Regions from separate parts of the Streptomyces paludis genome, predicted to be linked through region 1. Evidence: riboswitches for the same ligand, from Rfam matches in the RefSeq annotation. Region 1 holds a riboswitch; the other holds the start of a gene.

Region 1 (8,791 bases):
CTGGGCCGCGTTCCACACATCCGCGAACCGGTCGGGGGTGACCTGGAGATGCAGCTGTACGGAGGTGCAGGCGGCCTCCGGGGTGATCGACGACGAGGTGGAGGAGAGCCGCTCCACCCCTTCGATGTCGAGGGTGAAATCCTCTCCCCTGGCCGCGACCATCTGCTGGTTGAGGAGTGTGTAGCGGTCGGCGTCGGAGAGGTTCGCGGAGACCACGTCGTGCCGGGTGAGCGTCGGGAGAATTCCGATCATCACGATCCCGGCGTCGACCTCGGTCGCTTTGCGATGGGCATATCCGAGGCCGGTGCGCAGTTCTTCCGCGAGCTGGTCGAGAACCCGTCCCCCCAGCCGGTGGGGCGCCACATTCACTTCCAGGTTGAACATTCCGAGTTCGGTCTGGAAATCGCCGCTCGCGATGCGCTTCAGCACCTCCGCATTCATCATGCGGGGCATCCCGTCGGAGCCCGCCAGATTCAGCTCGATCTCCAGGCCCATCAGGTTCTTGGGCCGATCGAACCTCTCCTCCGTCAGGAGCCGCTCCAGCACCGTCAGGCACTGCTGGAGCTTCCTGCGGTATCTCTGCCGGTCGGACAGTTCCGAACCGTCCGACTCGACTTTCTCCCCCATCGAAGTGTCCCTCCTCGAGTGGGCAGCCCGCGGCACCGGCCGCTCGCGTCACGATCGATAATGCCCACACCGTGTGATCCGTAACGTCTTCCGCCCCGTCGGCGCGTCGCGAGGGGTAGTGTGGGCCATCGGTCGCGCGGCACATTCCTTTGGCAAGGTGTGGGTGTTCTGTTTCCACTGCCCGGCCGTCCACGAAAAACGCCGTCGGGTTTCAGCCGTCCCCGCTGGGCGAGTCATCCCAGGCCAGGCACCGTCTCTTCCGGTTTTATCCGCGAAAAGTCCGGGAGAGATGGACTTAATAGTGCCTTGCCCGCAATATCCGGGACAGCTAGAAGAAACATGACGTGAACACGTGTCGTATAAACTCCGCGTACGAGGCAGAGAGTCGGCGGCCGGGCGTACACCCCGAAGCCCACCTCTGACCCCGCATGCCGACAGCGACGTCCGCAACAGTCATGCACCACCTCACGCGTCACCCTGTCTCCTGAGTGAGAGGCAACCCACCATGCCGCTGCAAGTACCCCCGGCCCCGGCGCCCGCTCTGCGCAGCGTTCTCGCGGCACTCAGTTCCCCCACCGCCGTGCGCGATGCCCGTACCCCGGCCCTCCAGTCCGCCCAGGGACCGCTGACCCCGGAACTCCCTCTCCCCGTCCATGTCCTCGACCACGTCACCCCCTCGGGGGGCCGTACGTCCGGGCCCGACGGCCGCACGCCCCGCACGGGGCTGGCGGGCTGGCGTTTCCTCATCCGCAGCGGTGAGCGCACCGTGGCCGCCGCCGACACGATGCTCACCCCCGACGGCTGGACCTTCTCGCGCTTCTTCGAGGGCCCGTATCTGACCGCCACGGAGCGTGCGCTGCGGCAGGCCGACTCCCTGACGACCGTTTATCAGCCACGGCTGCTGTCGGTGCCCGAGCTGTACATGCTCACCCTCTGGCTGCACGGGGACACCTCCGCGGACGCCGCCACCGGCAGCCCGGACCCGTCCGACATCCTGGTGCCCCTCGCCCCGGCGCCGCCGGGTATCGCGGCGCACCGTCCGCACCGGGTCGCGGAGCTGCTGCCGATGATCGGTCTGCGGATCACCCCGCCCCCACTGCTGCGTACGCCGGCCTGACCGGCCCCCGCGCCGCCGGCCGCCCCCCGGCCGCCCGTCCGGACTAGGTCCTGTCCGGCGGATCACTGGCGGAGCCAGAGTCGGATCGCGGCGGCGGTGACGGTGCCGTGGAAGACGTAGGCCCGCTTGTCGTAACGAGTGGCGACCGCGCGGGAGTTCTTGAGCCGGTTGATGGTCCGCTCGACCTCGTTGCGGCGCCGGTAGCGGTCGCGGTCGAAGCCGGCGGGTCTGCCACCGCTGCTGCCTCTGCGTTGGCGGTTGGCCCGCTGGTCCTTCGGTTCCGGGATCGTGTGCCGGATGTGGCGTCTTCGCAGGTAGCGGCGGTTTCGGCGGGAGCTGTATGCCTTGTCGCCGCTGACGTGGTCGGGCCTGGTTCGGGGGCGTCCGCCCCGTGGCCGGGGGACCCGGATTCGGTCCAGGACCTCGACCATCTGCGGGGCGTCGCCCCACTGACCCGGCGTGAGCAGGAGGGCCATGGGGCGGCAACCGCCTTCGCCGGCGAGGTGGATCTTGCAGGTCAGGCCGCCCCGGGACCGTCCGAGTCCCTCGTCGGGGCGGTGGTGCCGGGGCGTCGTCCTTTTTTCGGGATCCGCGGACGGGCCTTGCGGGCGCCGGCCGCGTGCTGATGGGCCCGGCAGGACGTCGAGTCGATGCCGATCATCGACCAGTCGATCCGCCCGGCCAGGTCGGCGTCGGCCTGGACCGCGTGCAGGATCCGGTCCCAGGTACCGTCCGCCGACCAGCGGCGATGCCGTTCATAGACGGTCTTCCACGAGCCATAGCGTTCCGGCAGGTCACGCCACGGGACACCGGTCCGGACCCGGAAGAGGATCCCGTTGACCACGGTGCGGTGGTCGTTCCACCGGCCGCCCCGGCCACCCAGAGATGGCAGATGCGGCTCCAGCAACGACCACTCGCGGTTCATCAAATCCCCCCGACCCATACCCGAACCAACGAGCGACCGGTCAGAAGGTCACATGATCCGCCGGACAGGACCTAGTCCGGAGGGGCTATCCAGAACCACCCGAAAAGTCGGTGCAGTTGACCTGAACCGTCCGGCCGGGTGACGCGTCCTTGAGCAAGAGGAAGTACTGCCGTGAAATCCCTGCGGATTGCTCTCCGTGGGGCAACACTGTGACAGGACACGACAGATACGGGGGGCGGCCATGACCACATCGAGCCGCGGGACACTCACGACGACACAGCGAAAGAACTCGCCCATGTGCCAGCACCAGCCATCCTGCCCGACAGCCGACTCTGCCGACCGCGACGCCGCCCGACTGCGGGCACACCATCCGGAGCAGGGCTGGAGTCTGCTGTGCAATGGCGTTCTGGTCTTCGAGGACACCGGTGAACTGCTGCCGAACGGGAAGATCATCGCCCCGCACCGGCCGCAGCGCGCCGAGCGCGTGGTGACGGCCGCCTGATTCCGCCACCGCCCGCACCTCCCGAAAACGTGGGGCCGGCCCGGAGACTGTTCTCCGCACCGGCCCCGACGCGTATCCGGTCAGTTGTCGTACGCGTCCAGCGGCGGGCAGGAGCAGACCAGGTTGCGGTCGCCGAACGCGCCGTCGATCCGGCGGACCGGCGGCCAGTACTTGTCCGCGGCCGAGACACCGGCGGGGAAGACCGCCTCGTCGCGGGTGTAGGCGTGCTCCCACTCCCCGCCCAGCGCGGCCGCGGTGTGCGGCGCGTGGCGCAGCGGGTTGTCGTCGGCGGGCCACTCGCCCGAGGCGACCTTCTCGATCTCCGTACGAATCGCGATCATCGCCTCGCAGAAGCGGTCGATCTCGGTCAGATCCTCGCTCTCGGTCGGCTCGATCATCAGGGTGCCCGCCACCGGGAACGACATCGTCGGCGCGTGGAAGCCGTAGTCGATCAGCCGCTTCGCGATGTCGTCGACGCTGACACCGGTGGACTTGGACAGCGGCCGGAGATCCACGATGCACTCGTGCGCGACCAGCCCGTTGGGGCCGGTGTAGAGCACCGGGTAGTGCGGCTCCAGCCGCTTGGCGATGTAGTTCGCGGCGAGCACGGCGACCTGCGTCGCGCGCTTGAGGCCCTCGCCGCCCATCAGCCGTACGTACGCCCACGAGATCGGCAGGATGCCGGCCGAGCCCCAGGGCGCCGCCGAGATCGGCCCCACACCCGTCGCGGGCCCCGCGGCCGGCTGGAGCGGGTGGTTGGGCAGGTACGGCGCGAGATGCGCCCGTACGCCGACCGGGCCGACCCCGGGACCGCCGCCGCCGTGCGGGATGCAGAACGTCTTGTGCAGGTTCAGATGCGAGACGTCCGAGCCGAACCGGCCCGGCTTCGCCAGCCCCACCAGCGCGTTGAGGTTCGCGCCGTCCACGTACACCTGGCCGCCCGCGTCGTGCACCGCCGCGCAGATGTCGCCGATGTGCTCCTCGAACACCCCGTGGGTGGACGGGTAGGTGACCATCAGGACGGCCAGCTCCGGGCCGTACCGGTCGATCTTCGCGTGCAGGTCCTCGACGTCGACGTCGCCGTCCTCGCGGGTCTTGACGACGACGACCTTCATCCCGGCCATCACCGCGCTCGCCGCGTTCGTGCCGTGCGCGGAGGACGGGATGAGGCAGACCGTACGCCCGGTGTCCCCGTTGGCCCGGTGGTACGCCCGTACGGCCAGCAGCCCGGCCAGCTCGCCCTGTGAACCGGCGTTGGGCTGGAGGGAGACCGCGTCGTAGCCGGTGACCTCGGCGAGCCGTTCCTCCAACTCCCTGATGAGCGTCAGATAGCCCTGTGCCTGCTCCGCCGGGGCGAACGGGTGCAGCGCGCCGAACTCGGGCCAGGTGACCGGCTCCATCTCGGTGGTCGCGTTCAGTTTCATGGTGCAGGAACCGAGCGGGATCATCCCGCGGTCCAGCGCGTAGTCCCGGTCGGAGAGGCGGCGCAGATAGCGCAGCATCGCCGTCTCGGAGCGGTACTGGTGGAAGACGGGGTGCGTCAGATAGTCGTCGCTCCGCAGCAGCCCGCCCGGCAGCGCGTCGTCCGTCCCGCCGTCCAGCGCCTCGATGTCCGCCTCGACCCCGAACGCGGCCCATACGGCGGCCAGCTGGGCGCGGCCGGTGGTCTCGTCGCAGGCCACGGAGACCCGGTCGGCGTCCACCTGCCACAGGTTGACCCCGCCCTCGCGGGCGGCGGCCACCACGGCGGCGGCCCGGCCGGGCACCACCGCGGTCAGCGTGTCGAAGTACGTGTCGTGCGCGATCCGCACCCCGCCCGCGCGCAGCCCGGCGGCGAGCAGCGCCGCGTACCGGTGGGTGCGCCGCGCGATGGACCGCAGCCCCTGCGGGCCGTGGTAGACCGCGTACATCCCGGCCATCACGGCCAGCAGCACCTGCGCGGTGCAGATGTTGCTCGTGGCCTTCTCGCGCCGGATGTGCTGCTCGCGGGTCTGGAGCGCCAGCCGGTACGCCTTGTTGCCGTCGGCGTCCACGGACACACCGACGAGCCGGCCCGGCAGACTGCGCGCGAACTGCTCGCGCACGGCCATGAATCCGGCGTGCGGTCCGCCGAAGCCCATCGGGACACCGAAGCGCTGGGTGGTGCCGACGGCGATGTCCGCGCCCAGCTCGCCCGGGGAGGTGAGCAGGGTCAGCGCGAGCAGGTCGGCGGCGACGGTGACGACCGCGCCCAGCTCGTGCGCCCGCCCGATCACGGCACGGAGGTCCCGGACCGCGCCAGAGGCGCCCGGGTAGGCGAGGAGCACACCGAAGACACCGCGCTCGGCGATCTCCGCCGGGATGCCCTCGGTGAGATCCGCGACCACCACCTCCACGCCCGTGGGCTCGGCGCGGGTCTCGATCACGGCGACGGTCTGCGGCAGGTTGTCGGCGTCGACCAGGAAGACCCCGCCCTTGACCTTGCCGACCCGCCGCGACAGCGCCATCGCCTCGGCCGCCGCCGTGCCCTCGTCCAGGAGCGAGGCGCCCGAGGTCGGCAGCCCGGTCAGCTCGGCCACCACGGTCTGGAAGTTGAGCAGGGCCTCCAGACGGCCCTGCGAGATCTCCGGCTGGTACGGGGTGTACGCCGTGTACCAGGCGGGGTTCTCCATCACATTGCGGAGGATCACGGGCGGGGTGAACGTCCCGTAGTAGCCGAGGCCGATCATCGGCGCCAGCACCTGGTTGCGGTCGGCGAGCGTACGCAGCTCGGCCAGCACCTCGGCCTCCGTGCGGGCGCCGGGCAGCCGCAGCGCCTCGGCGCTTTTGATCGCGTCGGGCACGGCGGCGTCGGTCAGCTCGTCGAGCGAGCCGTAGCCCACCTGCGCCAGCATCTTCGCCTGGGCGGCCGCGTCGGGGCCTATGTGGCGCTGCTCGAAGGGAATGCCTCGCTCCAGCTGGGCGAGCGGAATGCGTGGGGCGTTCATGAGGAGGGCCTCCTGGTCTGCTACGACCTACGAGGGGCACCAGGACGCGGGTGCCCGGACGGCCTCCCCCTCTGTCATCTGACCTGAGAGCTTCACCGGGCAGCCGTGCGGCGGTCCGGCTTTCACCGTCGGTGAGGGCGGATGCCGTCGGGCACCGACCTGCTTTCCAGAGTGACCTCGTCCGCGCGGTACGGGGGCCTGAGAGATTCCGGGGAGGAGTTGCTCCTTCGGCGCCTCCGGAACACTCTCCGGAGGACTCTCCCGCACGGGGTCAGCAGCCGCTGCCAGCCTACCAGCGGGCCACTTCGGGCGGATTTCGAGTGGCCGCCGTCCCGGATCTGCACTTTTGTGGTGTCTACTGCCCCTGCCGGGAGGGGCACGAGGAACAGCTCCGACCAGTTGGAGGGACCGTGGAGACCGATATCGATCCGCGCAGCCTGATAGGGCGCAAGGCGTTCGACCGGGACGGCCACAGACTCGGCACGGTGGACGAGGTGTATCTCGACGACGCCACCGGCGTCCCGGAGTGGGCGGCCGTACGCACCGGCCTCTTCAGCCGGGACGCGTTCGTCCCGCTCGCCCCCAGCACCCTGTCCGAGGACGGGCTGCGGGTCCCGTTCGACCGCGCCCTCATCAAGGACGCGCCGGACTTCGGGGTGGGCCGTCATCTCTCCCCGGACCAGGAGCTCCAGCTCTACCGGCACTACGGTCTCGCCCTCCCCGAACCGGGGCCGCCCGAGCGGCCCGCGTCCCTCTCCGACCGGGACACGGACCGGGACTTCGGGCGGCTGGCCGGACAGGAGGACTGAACCGGTGCCGTAGCCGTGGCCGACGGCACCAGGGGCAGCGGCTCGGAGAGCACCAGATCGGGATCGTCGACCCAGAACGTCCGCACCCACCCCGGCGCGGACCCCGGCTCCTCGAACCGTACGGTCACTCTCCGCAGCCCGCTGCCCTGCACCCAGCCCGGTCCGAACTCGGCGTGGCGCACATCGTGCCCGGCCGGGAACCGCCGGTCCTCCGGCACCTCCGCCGCCACGGGCTCCCCCGCCGCCGACCCGGCATCCCCCGCGCCCGAGCCCGTGCCCGGCTCCCCCGGCACCGCGCCCGCCCGCTCGTCACCACCCCGGCCGCCCTCGCCGTCACGGCCGTCCCCGGCCTTCCCGGCGGCCTCGCGCCCAGCCGCCTCGCGCCCGGCAGCCGCCGCCTGCGCGAACAGGTCCTCCTGCGTGTAGTCCGCGAGCCCGGTCACCCCCACCCCCAGCAGCCGCACCCCGCCGGTCGTGTCCACCGACTCCAGCAGCCGCCCGGCGGCCTCCCGCACCACCCCGGGATCGTCCGTGGGCCCGCGCAGCGTCTCCGAACGGGTCAACGTCGAGAAGTCGTAGCGCCGGACCTTCAGGACCACGGTGCGCCCCGAGTGCCCGGCCGCCCGCAGCCGCTCGACACACCGGTCGGCGAGCCGGTCGACCTCCGCGCGCACCCGCACCCGGTCGTGCAGATCGACGTCGAAGGTGTCCTCCACCGACACCGACTTGGTCTCGCGCTCGGACACCACGGGCCGGTCGTCGTACCCCCGCGCCATCCGGTACAGCGAAGCGCCGTGCGCCTTCCCCAGCAGCCGTACGAGTTCGTCCTCGCCCGCCTCGGCCAGATGGGCGACGGTGGTCATCCCGGCCCTGCGCAGATGCTCCCCGGTCGCGGGTCCCACCCCGGGCAGGGTCCGCACCGTCATGGGCCCCAGCAGCTCACGCTCCGTACCCGGTGCTATGAGGACGAGTCCGTCGGGCTTGGCCTGCTCGGAGCCGATCTTCGCGAGCATCTTCGAGCCGGCCAGCCCCACGGAGCCGGCCAGCCCGGTGGCCGCCCTGATGTCCTCGCGCAGCCGCTCACCGGCCGCCAGCGCCGAGGCGGTGTCATGGGCCGAGCCGCCCGCCTCCAGGTCCACGAACGCCTCGTCCAGGCTCAACGGCTCCACCAGCGGGGACAGCGCCCGCAGCAGCGCCATCACCCGGTCGCTGACCTCCCGGTAGACCGCGAAGCGCGGCACCAGATACGCGGCGTTCGGCGCCAGCCGTCTCGCCTGCGCCATCGGCATCGCCGAGTGCACCCCGAACCGCCGGGCCTCGTACGAGGCGGTCGAGACCACCCCGCGCGGCCCCAGCCCGCCGACGACCACCGGCTTTCCGCGCAGGCTCGGCTTCGCCGCCTGCTCGGCGGCGGCGAAGAACGCGTCCATGTCGAGATGCAGGATCGTCGGTGCGGCTCTCACACCTCCGATGCTGCCTCACACCACTGACAACGGGCCCTCCGGCGGCGCCGGAGAGCCGGTCAGACGGCCCGGTCGCGGCGCCTTCGCGCCAGCTCGTCGGCCGGATTGTGCCCGATCAGCGTCTCGCCCGTGTCGACGCGCTCCCCGTGCAGCTGGGACAGCGCGGCCTCGACATCCCGCCACACCACCCCGACCGCGATCCCGAAGACCCCCTGCCCGCCCTGGAGCAGGCTCACGACCTCGTCGGGCGAGGTGCACTCGTGGACCGTCGCGCCGTCGCTCATGAGCGTCATCCGCTCCAGGTCCTGGAAGCCCCGGGCCCGCAGATGCTGCACGGCCGCCCGGATGTTCTGCAACGCCACCCCGGTGTCCAGGAACCGCT
Region 2 (8,791 bases), 5.0 Mb from region 1:
TCCTTCACGGCCTCTCCGACGAACACCGCCACGGCGACTCTTCACCCCGACGGCTCGGCGGAATACGCGTTCGTCATGGAGTGGGCCCCGCCCGGACCGGTGCCCCTGCCCGCCGTGGAGCTGATCCATGTCGGCTCGCTCGGCGCGTTTCTTCGGCCGGGAGCCGATACGGTCGAGGACTTCCTCGCCCGCGTACCGGACTCCGTGACGATCAGCTTCGACCCGAACATCCGCCCCTCACTGCTCCACGACAGAACGGACGCCGTACAGCGGTTCGAACGCCTCGCTCGCCGAGCCGACATCGTCAAGCTCAGCGACGAGGACGCCGCCTGGCTCTACCCGGCGCGCAGCGACGCACACGTACTCGCGGGCCTGCTCGACGCAGGCGCGGAACTGGCGATCATCACCCTCGGCGCCAAGGGAGCCAAACTCGCGACCCCGGCCGCGACCGCGACCGTCCCCGCCCCCACCGTGCAGGCCGTGGACACGATCGGCGCGGGTGACAGCTTCATGTCCGCGATCCTCGCCACCCTCCTCAACGAGCAACGACCCCCCGGCCCCCTCGGCCCCACCACCCTGGAACACCTCGGCACCCGCGCGGCCCTGGCAGCCGCCCTCACCGTCCAACGAGAGGCAGCACAACCCCCCACCCAGACCGAACTCCACACCGCCACAAGCCCCCCGCCCCACACCTGACACACGGACGCGGCACGACAACGCCGAAAGACGAGACCTACCCGATCGGAGCCGGCTCTCTCAGCACTCGATGATGTTCACCGCGAGCCCGCCCCGGGCCGTCTCCTTGTATTTGACGGACATGTCGGCGCCCGTCTCCTTCATGGTCTTGATGACCTTGTCGAGGGAGACCTTGTGGCTGCCGTCGCCGCGCAGGGCCATCTTCGCCGCCGTGACCGCCTTGACCGCGGCCATGCCGTTGCGTTCGATGCAGGGGATCTGGACGAGGCCGCCGACGGGGTCGCAGGTGAGGCCGAGGTTGTGTTCCATGCCGATCTCGGCGGCGTTCTCGACCTGTTCGGCCGAGCCGCCGAGGACCTCGGCCAGGGCGCCGGCGGCCATGGAGCAGGCGGAGCCCACCTCGCCCTGGCAGCCGACCTCGGCGCCGGAGATGGAGGCGTTCTCCTTGAAGAGCATGCCGATGGCGCCGGCGGCGAGGAGGAAGCGGACGACGTTGTCGTCCTTCTCGGTCTCGGTGGCGCCGCCCGCCGCGAAGTTCACGTAGTAGTGGAGGACGGCCGGGATGATGCCGGCGGCGCCGTTGGTGGGGGCGGTGACGACCCGGCCGCCGGCGGCGTTCTCCTCGTTGACGGCCATGGCGTAGAGGGTGATCCACTCCATCGCGTGCGCCTGCGCGTCGCCCTCCGCGCGCAGCTGCCGCGCCGAGTGGGCGGCGCGGCGGCGGACCTTGAGGCCGCCGGGGAGGATGCCCTCGCGGGCCATCCCGCGGGCCACGCACGCCTGCATGACGCGCCAGATCTCCAGCAGCCCGGCGCGGATCTCGTCCTCGGTACGCCATGCCTTCTCGTTCTCCAGCATCAGCGCGGAGATCGACAGACCGGTCTCGGAGGCGAGCCGGAGCAGTTCGTCGCCGGTGCGGAAGGGGTGGGTGAGCGGGGTGTCGTCGAGTTTGATGCGGTTCTCGCCGAGGGCCTCCTCGTCCACGACGAAGCCGCCGCCCACCGAGTAGTACGTCTTCTCCAGCAGCGAGCCGCCGTCGGCGTCGTACGCGGCGACCGTCATTCCGTTCGCGTGGTACGGCAGGGCCTTGCGGCGGTGCAGGACCAGGTCCGTACCGGTGTCGAAGGCGATCTCGTGCATACCGAGGAGGTTCAGCCGGCCGCTCGTGCGGATACGTTCCGCCTCGGCGTCGGCGCTCTCCACGTCCACCGTCCGGGGGGAGTTCCCCGCCAGCCCCAGCAGTACGGCCTTGGGGGTGCCGTGGCCGTGGCCGGTCGCGCCGAGGGAGCCGTACAGCTCGGCGCGGACCGAGACGGTGTGCGCGAGCAGGCCCTCGTTCTTCAGCCGGCGGGCGAACATCCGGGCCGCGCGCATCGGGCCGACCGTGTGGGAGCTGGACGGGCCGATGCCGATCGAGAACAGGTCGAAGACCGAGATGGCCACGGGGCTACTCCTTGATGCGGGAGGTGGTGCGGGGAGTGTGGGGTGCGGGGGTCGTGCCCCGGTGCGGTGCGCGGGGGTGGTGCGCCGAAGGGGTGCGGTGCGCCGAAGGGGTGCGTGCGGCAGCCCGTACGTGGCACCGGGGCACCGCGCCGCTCCGATCGGGAGCCGCACGGTGCCCCGGCGGACACCAGGCGTACGGGCTGTACGGGTCGTACGGGGTCGTACGGGGTCGTACGGGGTGGCTACAGGCCGGGGTACAGCGGGTGCTTCGCGGCCAGCTCGGAGACCCGGGCGGCCAGCGCGTCGCGGTCGAACTCGGGCTTCAGCGCCGCCGCGATGATCTCCGCGACCTCGGTGAAGTCCTCGGCCGTGAAGCCGCGCGTCGCCAGCGCCGGGGTGCCGATGCGCAGACCCGAGGTGACCATCGGGGGCCGCGGGTCGTTCGGGACGGCGTTCCGGTTGACCGTGATGCCCAGCTCGTGGAGCCGGTCCTCGGCCTGCTGGCCGTCCAGCTCGGAGTTGCGCAGATCGACCAGGACCAGATGGACGTCCGTACCGCCGGAGAGCACGGAGACGCCGACCTCGGTCACGTCCGGCAGGCCCAGCCGCTCGGCGAGGATCCGGGCGCCGTCCAGGGTGCGCTGCTGGCGCTCCTTGAACTCGTCCGTGGCCGCCACCTTGAAGGCGACCGCCTTGCCCGCGATGACATGCTCCAGCGGGCCGCCCTGCTGACCGGGGAAGACCGCGGAGTTGATCTTCTTCGCCAGTTCCTTGGTGGAGAGGATCACCCCGCCGCGCGGACCGCCGAGGGTCTTGTGCGTGGTCGTGGTCACGACATGGGCGTGCGGTACGGGGTTGGGGTGCAGACCCGCGGCGACCAGACCGGCGAAGTGCGCCATGTCGACCATCAGGTACGCGCCGACCTCGTCCGCGATCCGCCGGAACGCCGCGAAGTCCAGCTGGCGCGGGTACGCCGACCAGCCGGCCACGATCAGCTTCGGGCGGGACTCCTTGGCGAGCCGCTCGACCTCGGCCATGTCGACCTGGCCGGTCTCCTCGTTCACGTGGTACGCGACGACGTTGTAGAGCTTCCCGGAGAAGTTGATCTTCATGCCGTGGGTCAGGTGCCCGCCGTGGGCGAGGTTCAGACCCATGATCGTGTCGCCGGGGGAGAGCAGCGCGAACATCGCGGCCGCGTTCGCCTGGGCGCCCGAGTGCGGCTGTACGTTCGCGTGCTCGGCGCCGAAGAGGTCCTTCACCCGGTCGATGGCGATCTGCTCGATCACGTCGACGTGCTCACAGCCACCGTAGTAACGGCGGCCGGGGTAGCCCTCGGCGTACTTGTTGGTCAGTACGGAGCCCTGCGCCTCCATGACCGCGACCGGAGCGAAGTTCTCCGAGGCGATCATTTCGAGGGTGGACTGCTGACGGTGGAGTTCGGCGTCGACCGCGGCGGCGACGTCCGGGTCCAGCTCGTGGAGGGAGGCGTTGAGAAGCGAAGAGGAAGACATCACAGTCCCTGGGGTGTCAGTTGCCGGAGAACTCTTTGTACTCGTCGGCGGAGAGCAGATCCTTCGGCTCCTCCGCGACGCGCACCTTGAACAGCCAGCCGCCCTCGTACGGAGCGGAATTCACCAGCGACGGGTCGTTCACGACGTCCTGGTTCGCCTCGGTGACCTCACCGGTCACGGGGGAGTACAGATCGCTGACGGACTTGGTGGACTCCAGCTCTCCACAGGTCTCGCCCGCCGTCACCTGATCACCGACCTCGGGGAGCTGGGCGAACACGACATCGCCGAGGGCGTTCGCCGCGTACTCCGTGATACCGACCGTCGACACGCCGTCCTCGGCGGTCGTCAGCCACTCGTGCTCCTTGCTGTACCGCAGCTGCTGGGGGTTGCTCATGACCTGAATTCTCCTGTACGCGGGGGTGTGGTGCGGAACAGTCGTCTTACGGAACGAGACGGGCCGAAGACGAGCCGATACAGACAGAGGGCGGATGCCAGTGGTCCGACCTGATCACTTTCGACGCTTGTAGAACGGCAGCGCCACGACCTCGTACGGCTCGTGCGTGCCCCGGATGTCCACGCCGACGCCCTTGGTGCCCGGCTCGGCGTACGCGGCGTCGACATACGCCATGGCGAGGGGCCGCCCCAGGGTCGGCGACGGGGCGCCGGAGGTGACCTCGCCCACGGTCACCCCGTCCGCGACCACCGGATACCCGGCGCGCGGGACCCGGCGGCCCTCCGCGATCAGGCCGACCAGCTTGCGCGGCGGGGCGCTCGCGGCGCGCTCGGCCGCCGCCGCCAGGGCCGTACGCCCGACGAAGTCGCCGCCGTTGGACGTCTTGCCGAACTTCACGACCCGGCCCAGGCCCGCGTCGAACGGGGTCAGCGCGGTGGACAGCTCGTTCCCGTACAGCGGCATCCCGGCCTCCAGCCGCAGGGTGTCCCGGCAGGACAGCCCGCACGGCACCAGGCCGACGCCCGCGCCGGCCTCGGTCAGCGCCTGCCAGAGCCGCTCCGCGTAGCGGGGCTCCACGAACAGCTCGAAGCCGTCCTCGCCCGTGTAGCCGGTGCGCGCGATGAGGGCCGGCACCCCGGCGACGGTGCCGGGCAGGCCCGCGTAGTACTTGAGCCCGTCCAGATCGGCGTCGGTCACCGCCTTCAGGATGCCGGGCGACTCCGGACCCTGGACGGCCAGCAGCGCGTACGCGTCGCGGTCGTCCCGTACATCCGCGTCGAACCCCTCCGAGCGGGCGCTCAGGGTGTCCAGCACGGTCCGGGCGTTGGAGGCGTTGGCGACGACCAGGTACTCGTCCGCGCCGAGGCGGTAGACGATCAGGTCGTCCAGGATTCCGCCGTCCTCGCGGCAGATCATGGTGTAGCGGGCGCGGCCGACGGCGACGGCGCCGATGTCGCCGACCAGCGCGTAGTCGAGGAGGTCGGCGGCGGCCGGGCCCGTCACCGCGATCTCGCCCATGTGGGAGAGGTCGAAGAGTCCGGCGCGGTTACGGACGGCCTGGTGCTCGTCGCGCTCGCTGCCGTACCGCAGCGGCATGTCCCAGCCCGCGAAGTCGGTCATGGTCGCGCCCAGCGCGCGGTGTACGGCGTCGAGGGCGGTGAGTCGGGGGGCATGGCTCATCGGTGTGGCTCCCAGGGCATGACAGTGCTGACGGTCCTCCCCATCTGTCATCGGAACCTGAGAGGTTCACCACGGCCACCCGGCGGCGCGCTCGGCGCGGTCGGGAGAGGCCATGACTTGCACCTTGGGTGGAGCCGCGTGACGCGGCCCGCTTTTCAGATCTGCCTCATCCACGCGGTACGGGGCCTGAGAGATTCAAGGGAGGAACTTGCTCCTTCGGCGCCCGGCACACACAGTGACCGGGACTCTCCCGCGCGGATTCAAACGGCCGGTATGCAGTTGCGGGCACATCATCGCACGAGGGACGCCCGATCGGGGTGTCCGGGAGGTAACTCCTCCGACCGGGTGAACGGCTCGCCGGACGTTACCTTCTCTTTACGCTTCGTGGGCAAAAGTTCGTGCAGGGGACACCGGCCGCTGCGGCCGAGCTGACAGGGGGACGGCGATGACGGCGCTGAGTACGGGACCGTACGCGCCCGTATGGCTGGAGCAGATTCCGGCCGTACGGGACTTACGCGGCCCGGGCGGGCATCCGCCGGGATCCCTGGTCTTCGCCGCCGGGGACGTCGTGGTCGTCTCCGGGCTGCCCGGCAGCGGCAAATCCACCCTGATCCGGCGCGCCGCCGGCGGCCGGGGCATCGACTCCCAGGACGTCAGGGACCGCTGGGCCGCCCTCGTCCCGCCCGGACTGCCGTACGCCGTCTACCGCCCGCTCGTCCGGATCGCGCACTACGCGGGCCTCTGGCGCGTGCTGCGCTCCGGCGCGAGCGCCGTCGTCCACGACTGCGGGACACAGAGCTGGGTCCGGGGGTGGCTGGCCCGTGAGACCCGGCGGCGTGGCCGGCTGCTCCATCTCCTCGTCCTCGACGTCACACCGGAGGTCGCCCGGGCCGGCCAGCGCGAGCGCGGACGCGGCGTCTCGCGGTACGCGTTCGCCCGGCACCGCCGCGCGGTCCGCCGGCTGCTCGCCGCCGCCGGGACGGGCCTGCCGCCGGTCGGCTGCTCCTCCGCCGTCCTGCTGGACCGGGAGTCCGCCGGGGCGCTGCGGGCGATCCTCTTCCCCGGTGTCCCCGGCATCGCGCTCCCCGCGCAGCCGGGGGCGCCGGTGGATGCCCCGGCGGTGGTCCACGGGCCGTGACGGCCCGTCCCAGGTCGTAAGGTGCTGCCGCAGGGTCAAGGGCGGAGGAATCACAGTGAACACAGCATGGCCGGGCAACGAGTTGGAAGAGGCGCTCGCCGCCTCGCTCGGGGTCGACGGAGCGGGCGCACGACTCATAGAGGTGCTCGGGCGCAGCGAGGTGTGGGTCCCGCTGCCCAACGGCGGCGGCCCCGAGAGCACTTCGCTCGATCTGCCCACGATGGACATCGAGGGCGGCGCGTATGTCCCGGTGTTCAGCTCGGCGGCACAGTTCCGCCAGTGCGCCGGCGAGCACATGGCCTTCACCGTCGCCCCGGCCCGGGAATTCGCCCGCGGTCTGCCGCCGCAGCTCGGCGTGGTGGTCAACCCGGGCGGCCTGGTCGGCATGCCGCTGCCGCCGCTCGCCGTCGCCGAGCTGTGCCGGACGGGCCGCGGCCCGCTGGACGGCCCGCTGGACGGCCCGCTGGACGGCCCGCCGGTCGGTGGCCGGGTGCGGCTCTTCGAGCCGGACTGGCAGGAGGACCCGGTCGACTTCCTCGCCGCGGCGGCGGCCGAGTTCGAGACGACGGGCGTGGTCGTCTCCGCCCGGCGCACCCTCGCCAGCGTCGAGGGCGAGCCGCCGGTCCTCTTCATCGGCGTCCAGCTCTCGTCCTTCGAGGGCGACGGGCGCAATGTGCCGATGGACGCGCTCGGCCGCGCGCTCGGCCGGGTCCCGGTCGGCTGGCCGGTCAATCTCCTGCTGCTCGACATGGCCCAGGACCCCGTCGCCGACTGGCTGACCTCCCGGGTGCGCCCCTTCTACCAGCGCGGCTGACCCGCGCCCCGGCGCGTACGGCACCCCCGCGGGCGTCGGCCGGCACCTCCGCGGGCTCCGGCCGGCACCCGCGCGATCCGCGGGAGTCCGCGCGGGTACGGTCCGCCGACACGGGTACGAGGGGAGGGGGACGGCCCGGGGCAGGACCCGAGCTTGGACGTAAGCCGGACCTAAGCCGGACCTAAGCAGGACCTAAGCTTGGTTCCGGCCGGGCCGCCGCACCGTGTGTCCGGAAAGTGCCCGGGGGAGCTGGGCGAATGGTGGAACGACGAGGGGCGGGACCCAGAGTGAGCGCGTCAGGCACCGCGGCGGCCGGGCAGGTCGAGCACATGCTGCGCCAGGTGACGCCCGGACGGTACGACGCGTACGAGGCGCTGCTGCGGGCCCTCGCCGAGGACAGCGTCTGGATGCTGCTCTGGCACGGCGCGGCCGGTTCACCCGACGCGCAGTACGGCAACATGGAGGTCGACGGCCTCGGCTACGCCCCCTGTGTCACCTCCGCGCAGGAGCTGTCCGCCAGCGGCTGGACCCGCGCCCACGAGGTCGTCACGGGACATGACATCGCCCGCGCCCTCTACCCCGACCGCTGGGGAATCTGGCTGAATCCGCATGCTCCCGGTGGCGGTGTCGGCATCCCCTGGCTCGATCTGCGCCGGATCGCCACCGGCCTCGACCGGATGCCCGCGGGACCCCTCCGGCTCTCCGAACCCGCCGTACCGCTCCCGCAGTTCTACGCCCTGCTCACGCAGAACGCGCACCGGACCGCGGCCGTCCGCTCGCTGCGCCGCACCTGGGTGCAGCCCGCGCTCGGCGCGCCGTATCTCGCGATCGGGCTCGATCTGTACGACACGAGCCCGGCCTCCGTCGAGTCCGTGCAGGCGATGATGCGCCAGTCGGTCACCGCCGTGCCGGACGGGCTGCCGGTCTCCACCGTCGCGATGTCGGACGAGTACGACCCGGTAACGATGTGGCTGCGCGCCAACTCCCGTCCGTTCTACGACCGTGAGGCCCACGCGGCGCCCGCGGCACCCGCCGGGGGACCCGGATACGGCTATCCGCCGCCCGGTCCGCGCGGCTACTGACGCCCCGCCGGTCCGCGCGCCGAACCATTGAAGGACCCTGGGGGGACCGCCGGGCGGTCTACGCGAGTTGACCGCGAAATAGGTCTGGACCTGCGGGCTTGCCGCTCCCGAACGCCTCCGGAGCGGGCTCGGCGGGCCCGCCGGATGTGTTGGTTGTCCAGTATCTGGGCACACTTGGGCGGTATGGCTGATACGGGCCGATTGGCGCACGCCCGTGTCCGCTGAGTCGAACAACACGTCCGGATAACGGTAACCCTCTTATCGCATCACGGTTGAGCAACCATTCCCAGTGGGGGGTGGCGGGTGATCGCGTCGTAGCTGAAGACTCCGTGCAGCAGGTGGCCTCGACACGTACTAGTGTGCGATGCGCTCAACGAAGCAGTCCCCCGAATCACACGGATCGGGGGACCACCATGTGACATCTGAAGTGAACGAGCCGCTACAGCGGCGGTCATGGGCCGGCCACCGTCGGCC

Evidence for each region. A riboswitch is a leader RNA that binds a small molecule or an ion and turns the genes downstream of it on or off. The one in region 1 is predicted to bind glycine.
Region 2: linked by a shared signal. The riboswitch ahead of gcvT (glycine cleavage system aminomethyltransferase GcvT) and the one ahead of gcvP (aminomethyl-transferring glycine dehydrogenase) in region 1 are both predicted to bind glycine.

Annotation. Positions count from the first base shown of each region.
Region 1 is NZ_CP031194.1:660,572-669,362, forward strand. Features, by position in the region: gene DVK44_RS02815 (glutamate--cysteine ligase) at 1-627, opposite strand, end outside; gene DVK44_RS02820 (hypothetical protein) at 1,133-1,744, shown strand; one part of gene DVK44_RS02825 (IS5 family transposase) at 1,807-2,327, opposite strand; one part of gene DVK44_RS02825 (IS5 family transposase) at 2,327-2,687, opposite strand; gene DVK44_RS02830 (DUF5999 family protein) at 2,965-3,171, shown strand; gene gcvP (aminomethyl-transferring glycine dehydrogenase) at 3,252-6,137, opposite strand; glycine riboswitch at 6,314-6,411, opposite strand; gene DVK44_RS02840 (PRC-barrel domain-containing protein) at 6,548-6,946, shown strand; gene DVK44_RS02845 (DNA polymerase IV) at 6,841-8,409, opposite strand; gene DVK44_RS02850 (MerR family transcriptional regulator) at 8,469-8,791, opposite strand, start outside.
Region 2 is NZ_CP031194.1:5,709,561-5,718,351, forward strand. Features, by position in the region: gene DVK44_RS25275 (carbohydrate kinase family protein) at 1-696, shown strand, start outside; gene DVK44_RS25280 (L-serine ammonia-lyase) at 757-2,139, opposite strand; gene glyA (serine hydroxymethyltransferase) at 2,382-3,650, opposite strand; gene gcvH (glycine cleavage system protein GcvH) at 3,667-4,044, opposite strand; gene gcvT (glycine cleavage system aminomethyltransferase GcvT) at 4,159-5,283, opposite strand; glycine riboswitch at 5,449-5,546, opposite strand; gene DVK44_RS25300 (AAA family ATPase) at 5,729-6,421, shown strand; gene DVK44_RS25305 (enhanced serine sensitivity protein SseB) at 6,477-7,235, shown strand; gene DVK44_RS25310 (enhanced serine sensitivity protein SseB C-terminal domain-containing protein) at 7,523-8,317, shown strand.